Xanthobacter dioxanivorans: one gene and its partner. Each later gene encodes a partner of the first gene's protein in a complex. Links are inferred from orthologs where the notes say so. Each region holds a gene or a part of one and is shown in the gene's direction. Other genes may lie near its edges. The genes, in order: sdhC and EZH22_RS01460.

Evidence for each region.
Region 2: the proteins of sdhC (region 1) and EZH22_RS01460 are in contact, whole or in part, in a solved structure (PDB 1NEK), measured with the Escherichia coli proteins. The link is inferred for Xanthobacter dioxanivorans from one-to-one orthologs.

What each region holds. Positions count from the first base shown.
Region 1 is NZ_CP063362.1:977,547-980,802, forward strand. Bases 230-3,168 are described here. They hold sdhC (succinate dehydrogenase, cytochrome b556 subunit), read left to right. Parts: upstream 230-1,467; coding sequence 1,468-1,869; downstream 1,870-3,168. Other genes in these bases: EZH22_RS04715 (OmpW/AlkL family protein), read left to right, coding at 522-1,208; sdhD (succinate dehydrogenase, hydrophobic membrane anchor protein), read left to right, coding at 1,880-2,287; sdhA (succinate dehydrogenase flavoprotein subunit), read left to right, coding at 2,289-3,168. In the rest of the region: EZH22_RS04710 (alpha/beta hydrolase family esterase), read right to left, coding at 1-127; more of sdhA, read left to right, coding at 3,169-3,256. UniProt on the Escherichia coli protein: Membrane-anchoring subunit of succinate dehydrogenase (SDH).
Region 2 is NZ_CP063362.1:300,019-303,304, forward strand. Bases 126-3,094 are described here. They hold EZH22_RS01460 (hypothetical protein), read left to right. Parts: upstream 126-1,374; coding sequence 1,375-1,815; downstream 1,816-3,094. Other genes in these bases: EZH22_RS01450 (DUF2493 domain-containing protein), read left to right, coding at 126-682; EZH22_RS01455 (hypothetical protein), read left to right, coding at 1,070-1,237; EZH22_RS01465 (DUF736 domain-containing protein), read left to right, coding at 2,467-2,793; EZH22_RS01470 (helix-turn-helix domain-containing protein), read right to left, coding at 2,868-3,094. Outside these bases: more of EZH22_RS01450, read left to right, coding at 1-125; more of EZH22_RS01470, read right to left, coding at 3,095-3,116; EZH22_RS01475 (DNA -binding domain-containing protein), read left to right, coding at 3,251-3,286. UniProt on the Escherichia coli protein: Membrane-anchoring subunit of succinate dehydrogenase (SDH).

The sequences.
Region 1 (3,256 bases):
AGCTCTCCGGCGTCTGCGCCGCCCCGTGCAGCGCGACGACCACCGGCGCCGGCCCCGTCACGCCGTCCGGCACCACCATCACATAGCGGCGATTCTCCCCGTTCACGGCGAGCCGGAGGTCGCGCACCGAATCCGCTTGCGCGGGCGTCGCCGAAAAAAGGCAGAAAAGCGCGACCGCGGGCAGGATTGCCGCTACGGCATGGCGCAACCACCGCGGGCGCGATTGCCGCAGGACGAAAGTCGAAAGACCACGCGCCGGACGGCGCCACACAACCTCGAACGAACCGCGCATACGAAGGGAAGTCCTTCACCAGAAAGCGAAATTCGAGACGGCGCCGGACCTGCCCCGCATCCCGCACCCTTGGCGGAGGAATGCGGCGAGGCGGCGGCAGGTCTGTGGCTCGGGCGCCACACTTCGCCCGCCACCGACCTGAAATTGACATAAATCAAACTTCCCGCGCCCCCACGGCGCGAAGTGTTGACGTATGGTTTTCTCTACGAACGTTCGCGGGAGCGGGGCAATGAAGAAGTTCGGTCTGGGTGTCATTCTCGCGGCGGGCATGGCCGCTCTGACGGCCGGCAGCGCGGTTGCAGCCGATCTGTCGACGCCCGTCTACAAGGCCCCGGTGGTCGAAGAAGCCCAGAGCCCCTGGCAGATCCGCGTGCGCGCCCTTTACGTGATGCCGGAAGACGGCGGCAGCGTGAACGGCATCTGGGGGTCGGACCTCACTTATTCCAACGCCGTGGTGCCCGAACTCGACATCACCTATTACTTCACCAAGAATATCGCGGCCGAGCTTATCCTCGGCGTGACGCCGCACGATATCAACGGTGCGGGCTCCATTTCCGGCCTCGGCCAGGTGGGCAAGGTGTGGCTGCTGCCCCCGACCCTGACCCTGCAGTATCACTTCACCGATTTCGGCCCGTTCAAGCCCTACCTCGGTGCCGGCGTGAACTACACCGCCTTCTTCAGCCAGGAGGCCACTAACCCCGCCTTCGCCGAGGTCAAGGTGAAGGACAGCTGGGGCCTCGCCCTGCAGGCCGGCTTCGACTGGATGATCGACAAGCATTGGGGCTTCAACGTCGACGTGAAGAAGATCTTCCTGCAGCCCGACTTCACGCTGCAGACCGTCGGCGGCGCCTATATCACCGGCACCGCCGACCTCAATCCCTGGATCTTCGGCACCGGCGTCACCTACCGCTTCTGACGATCGCGCACGGTTCGCGCATCTTTCGACAGCGCCGGCTCGCCGGCGCTGTTTTTATTTTGCCCGCAGGTCAGGCCGCCCTTTGCGCCCCGAACGTTGGCAATGCAACAATTCTCCGGCCGGCGACGGCCGCATGCAACATTCATCCAATTGCCGGCGACCGCGTATCGGGATTTAAAGCCCGCCAAGGTGCTTTGGAATCGTTGCGAAGAGGCGACGATTGAGATACCTGATCGGTCGATTTTTTGGAGGAGGCCCCATGGCCGACAGCCCTCAGCGCGTTCATCGCCCGCTTTCGCCCCACCTACAGATCTACCGCCCGCTGTTCACGATGGTGATGTCCATTGTGCATCGCATCACGGGCGTCGGCCTCTATTTCGGGACGGCGATCCTGGTCTGGTGGCTGCTGGCGGCGGCGACCTCCCCTTCGGCGTTCGAGACCTTCCGCTCCGTGGCGGGCTCGCCCATCGGGCTCCTCGTCCTGTTCGGCTACACCTGGGCCCTGCTGCACCATGCGCTGGGCGGCGTGCGCCATTTCATCTGGGATTTCATCCACGGCTTCGGCCCCAAGGAGCGCGTGCTCCTGGCCCAGGCCAGCCTGGCCGCTTCCGTGGCGCTGACCGTGATCCTCTGGGTCGTCGGCCTCGCGGTGAAGGGCTGAGGAGGACCACATGAGCACTCCGCATTCTTCCGGCCACGCCCCGATGCGCACCCCGCTCGGCCGCGTGCGCGGCCTCGGCTCCGCCCACTCCGGCACCGACCATTTCTTCAAGCAGCGGGTCACCGGCCTTGCCAACCTGATTCTGATGATCGCCTTCATCGCGATCGTCATCTGCCTGGCCGGCCAGGGCTATGCGCAGACCCGGGCGACCCTCGGCAATCCCTTCGTGGCGGTGATCATCCTGCTGACGCTGCTCTCCGTAACCACGCATATGCGCATCGGCATGCAGGTGGTGATCGAGGACTATGTCCACACCGAAAGCATGAAGGTGCTGCTCATCGTGGCCAACACCTTCTTCAGCATCGCCGTTGCCCTCGCCGGCGCCTTCGCCGTGCTCAAGATCAGCCTGGGAGGCTGAGATGGCCGACACCGCAACCAACGGGACCGCAGCGCCCGCCTATAACGGCGGCGCCTACCCCATCGAGGATCACACCTACGACGTGCTCGTGGTAGGTGCCGGCGGCGCGGGACTGCGCGCCGTGGTGGGCTGCTCCGAGGCGGGCCTGCGCACCGCCTGCATTACCAAGGTGTTCCCCACCCGCTCCCACACGGTGGCCGCCCAGGGCGGCGTCGCCGCCTCCCTCGCCAACATGGGCGAGGACAAGTGGGAATGGCACATGTACGACACCGTCAAGGGGTCGGACTGGCTGGGTGACCAGGACGCCATCGAATATCTGGTGCGCAACGCGCCGGCGGCGGTGTACGAGCTTGAGCACTGGGGCGTGCCCTTCTCCCGCACCGAGGACGGCAAGATCTACCAGCGCCCGTTCGGCGGCATGACCACGCATTTCGGCAAGGGCACCGCCCAGCGCACCTGCGCCGCGGCGGACCGCACCGGCCACGCCATGCTGCATACCCTCTACGGCGCGGCGCTGAAGCACCAGGCGGAATTCTTCGTCGAATACTTCGCCATCGACCTCATCATGGATGAAGACGGCCGCTGCCGCGGCGTCATCGCCATCAAGCTCGACGACGGCACCATCCACCGCTTCCGCGCGCACCTCACCGTGCTTGCCACCGGCGGATACGGCCGCGCCTACTTCTCCGCCACCTCGGCCCATACCTGCACTGGCGACGGCGGCGGCATGGTGCTGCGCGCCGGCCTGCCGCTGCAGGACATGGAATTCGTGCAGTTCCACCCCACCGGCATCTACGGCTCGGGCTGCCTCATCACCGAGGGCGCCCGCGGCGAGGGCGGCTACCTCACCAATTCCGAGGGCGAGCGCTTCATGGAGCGCTATGCCCCCTCGGCCAAGGACCTCGCCTCGCGCGACGTGGTGTCCCGTTCCATCACCATGGAGATCCGCGAAGGCCGCGGCGTGGGCAA
Region 2 (3,286 bases), 680 kb from region 1 along the record:
CCGGGCCGCCGGCCGGATCTCGGGCACCCTTGACGATAACGAGCAGGGCCAGCGCCGCAGCCAGCAGGAGCAGGATGGCAGCGAGGTGCGCTCGGTGGAACTGGAACGCCTCATCGCCGAGGGGCAGAGCCTCGTGGAGCGCCGCGACGCCTTCGAGCTGATGCGCGACGAAGCCGCCGACGCCTTCGAGCGCCACACCGGCTCAGTCTGGCGCCCACGCACCGGATCCCTGGTGAACCATCGCAATCTGACTTCCGCTCTCATCGACAGCCGCGACTTCCTCACCGCCCGCAGGCGCTCGGAGACCGAGGTGCTGATGCCCGCAGGTCCGAAGATCGCCTTCTCCGGTGGTGACACGGCCGATCACAAGCTCATCTGGGCCAAGCTCGACCAAGTGCACGCCAAGCACCCCGATATGGTGCTGCTGCACGGCGGTTCGCCCAAGGGCGCCGAGCGGATCGCCGCCTGCTGGGCCGATGCGCGCAAGGTGCCCCAGGTCGCGTTTAAGCCGGACTGGACGAAGCACGCCAAGGCCGCGCCCTTCAAGCGCAACGACCAGATGCTCGCGGTCATGCCCATCGGGGTCATCATATTCCCCGGCACGGGCATCCAGGACAATCTCGCCGACAAGGCCCGCAAGCTCGGCATCCCGGTCTATCGGTTCGGGTCGGGCGGCGCGTGAGCGCTGCCCCTTCCTCGACCATCGGAATCGTATTTCACGAGCCCTGAACGTTTCTCATGAAAGTGCTGGCTCCATTATCGATTTTCACCGAACTGACGAACCGGTCTCATCTTGTGTGAAGCATAAGCGGTGCCTCCTGAGCCCGCGTATGCGGGGAGATGGCCACATCGGCACCTGCCGATCTTCGAGCGACGATCCACCCCCGCTTTTTTGCGCTGATCCTTAGGTGCCGGCCGAGGGCCTGACGCCATCAACCCACAAGGGGTCGGCTACGCATAGCGTGCCGCCGCTCCGCTTCGCCTGCGCGGTGATTGCGGCCCTAGGCCGGACCCGTCGGGCGCCTGTCAGCGGGGGATGGTCCTCCGCTTCGAGCAGGAGCCGGACCCCATGTCCTCCGCCGATGCACAGGCCTTCGCCCTCAGCCTCGCCAAGACCCTGATGGTCGTCATCGTGATCTTCCGCGCCGGTGACGGCAGCCTCTCGGTCGTGCCAGCCGACGAGTTCGACGGTGACGCGTCGCAGATCGTCCGTGAAATCGATCCCTTCGCCAGATAGCGGAGATGTACGCATGACGTGCCGGATATCCCCCTTGCTGGGATTCCGGCATGCATCTTCTCTTGCTATGCTGCTGATCGCGCCGTGGTGGTGGTGGAAGGCGCAACCGCCAGAGCTTTCCTCACGGAGACACCACCATGATTTTCCTCGGCATCCTGCTTGGTCTCGCCGCCATCGTCTTATTCTGCTGGCTGCTGTTTACGCTCGCCGTTTTCGCGCTGCCGTTCTTCGCCGCCGTCAGCGCCGGCACTTGGGCATACCAAACCGGCGCGGGCTGGCTCGGTGCGATCGTCGTTGGCCTGATCGCCGGCGGCATCACGCTCGGCATCGGCCAGGTTCTGCTCGTGATCGTGCGTCCGATGTGGGTGCGCCTCCCCATTGCGCTCGCCTTCGTCGCGCCCGCCGTCATCGCCGGCTATCACGTCACGTATGGTATCGCGAAGCTCGCCATGCCGTCCGAGACGTGGCAGATCGTCTTCTCGATCATCGGCGCTATTGCCATCGGCATCACGACGCTGTTGCGGGTCGCGGGCATGGCGGCCGCCGGCCCGTCCAGCCGGGACCTTGCGCAGGTCTGAGCACGCTCCATGTCATTCGGCAGGGCCGGAGCCGAAAGAGCTTTGCCGCTCGCGCTGTCCGAGGAGGTGGATCGGTAGCGCCCCCGCTTGCGGCAGAGGCCCAAGCGGCGGTCGATCGCGATTTCTTGAGACGAGACGACGCCTCGTGGTCAGTCACGGACCAGCGCATGATGGGGCGATCTTGGCCGGTCGTAACCTTGGCTGCGGAAGCACACGGAGCCGGCCCGGAACGGGGGACGTGAACCCGAAGAGGATCAGGCCGGTCTTCCGTGAGGTTGCGGCGGGTCGCCATCATCCCCGTTCGGTATCCGTCGGTCGACCGCTCCAAACGGCCTCTCCAATGGGCGGATCTGGCCGAAGGGCGGCTGCGCCTCGACCGCCTCTGCCGCAACGGCGCATCATGACTTTCTTCCCCTGCCGGACCCCACCCCACGCGACAGGTCGCGTGGGGACCCCGAGGCGCCGTCATTCCTCGCGAGCCAAGAAAGTCCCTCTCGCGCCGTCCTCCGCTTCGCTCCGGTCGCAATCCCTCACCCCATCGCGCGAGCGCGATGGGGGCCCCGAGGCGATGCGGCGTCGGTCGCCTCCGGCCTTCCGATCGCCATCGAGGCCGCATGGTGCGGGCTCGGAAACGGAAGACGGAGATTTACCATGGCCACCATCGGAACCTTCAAGAAGACCGGCACGAACGAGTTCACCGGCGAGATCGTCACCCTCAGCGTCCAGGCCAAGGGCGTGCGCATCGTCCCCGACCTGCGGACCAACGGTGAGAACGCCCCCAGCCACCGGGTCCTGGTGGGCCGGATCGAGATCGGCGCCGCCTGGTCCAAGCGCTCCAGCGAGGGCCGCGACTATCTGGGCCTCAAGCTCGACGACCCGAGCTTCAACGCCCCGATCTACGCCAACCTCTTCGACGACGAGGACGCCGACACCTTCAGCCTCATCTGGTCCCGTCCCAGCGGGCGGCGCGGCGAGTGAGCCTCGCACAAGGCCCCGGCTGATCAAGCCGGGGCCTCCACATCGAGACAGGCCATCGCCAGCGGCCCGGCGCTTTACTCGAACGTATTCTCTGGCTCGCCCGGGACGTCGGCCGCGGGTTGCTTCAGCAATGCGGCCGCATCGAGATCAAGGGCGCAGGCCAGTCGATCCACGACATCAATGCTGGCGTTGTAGACGCTGCGCTCCAACGAGCTGATGTATGTGCGATCGATCCCGGCGCGATGGGCAAGCTCTTCCTGCGATAGGCCTTTGGTGAGCCTCGCAGCCCTCAAATTCCGGGCGAACACCTCTCGGATCTCCATGATCGAGAGAGCACCGCCTTGATGAGTATTTCACCACGGAGTATTCTCTACAAAGACTGACGCAGCAGCGGCGTCATTGAAAGGCGTGTAGGGTTCGGGAAAGAACCTGATATCGGGACGGGCAGCAGGAAGACATGGTGACCGACGCGTTTGCAGACACCGTCCCAATC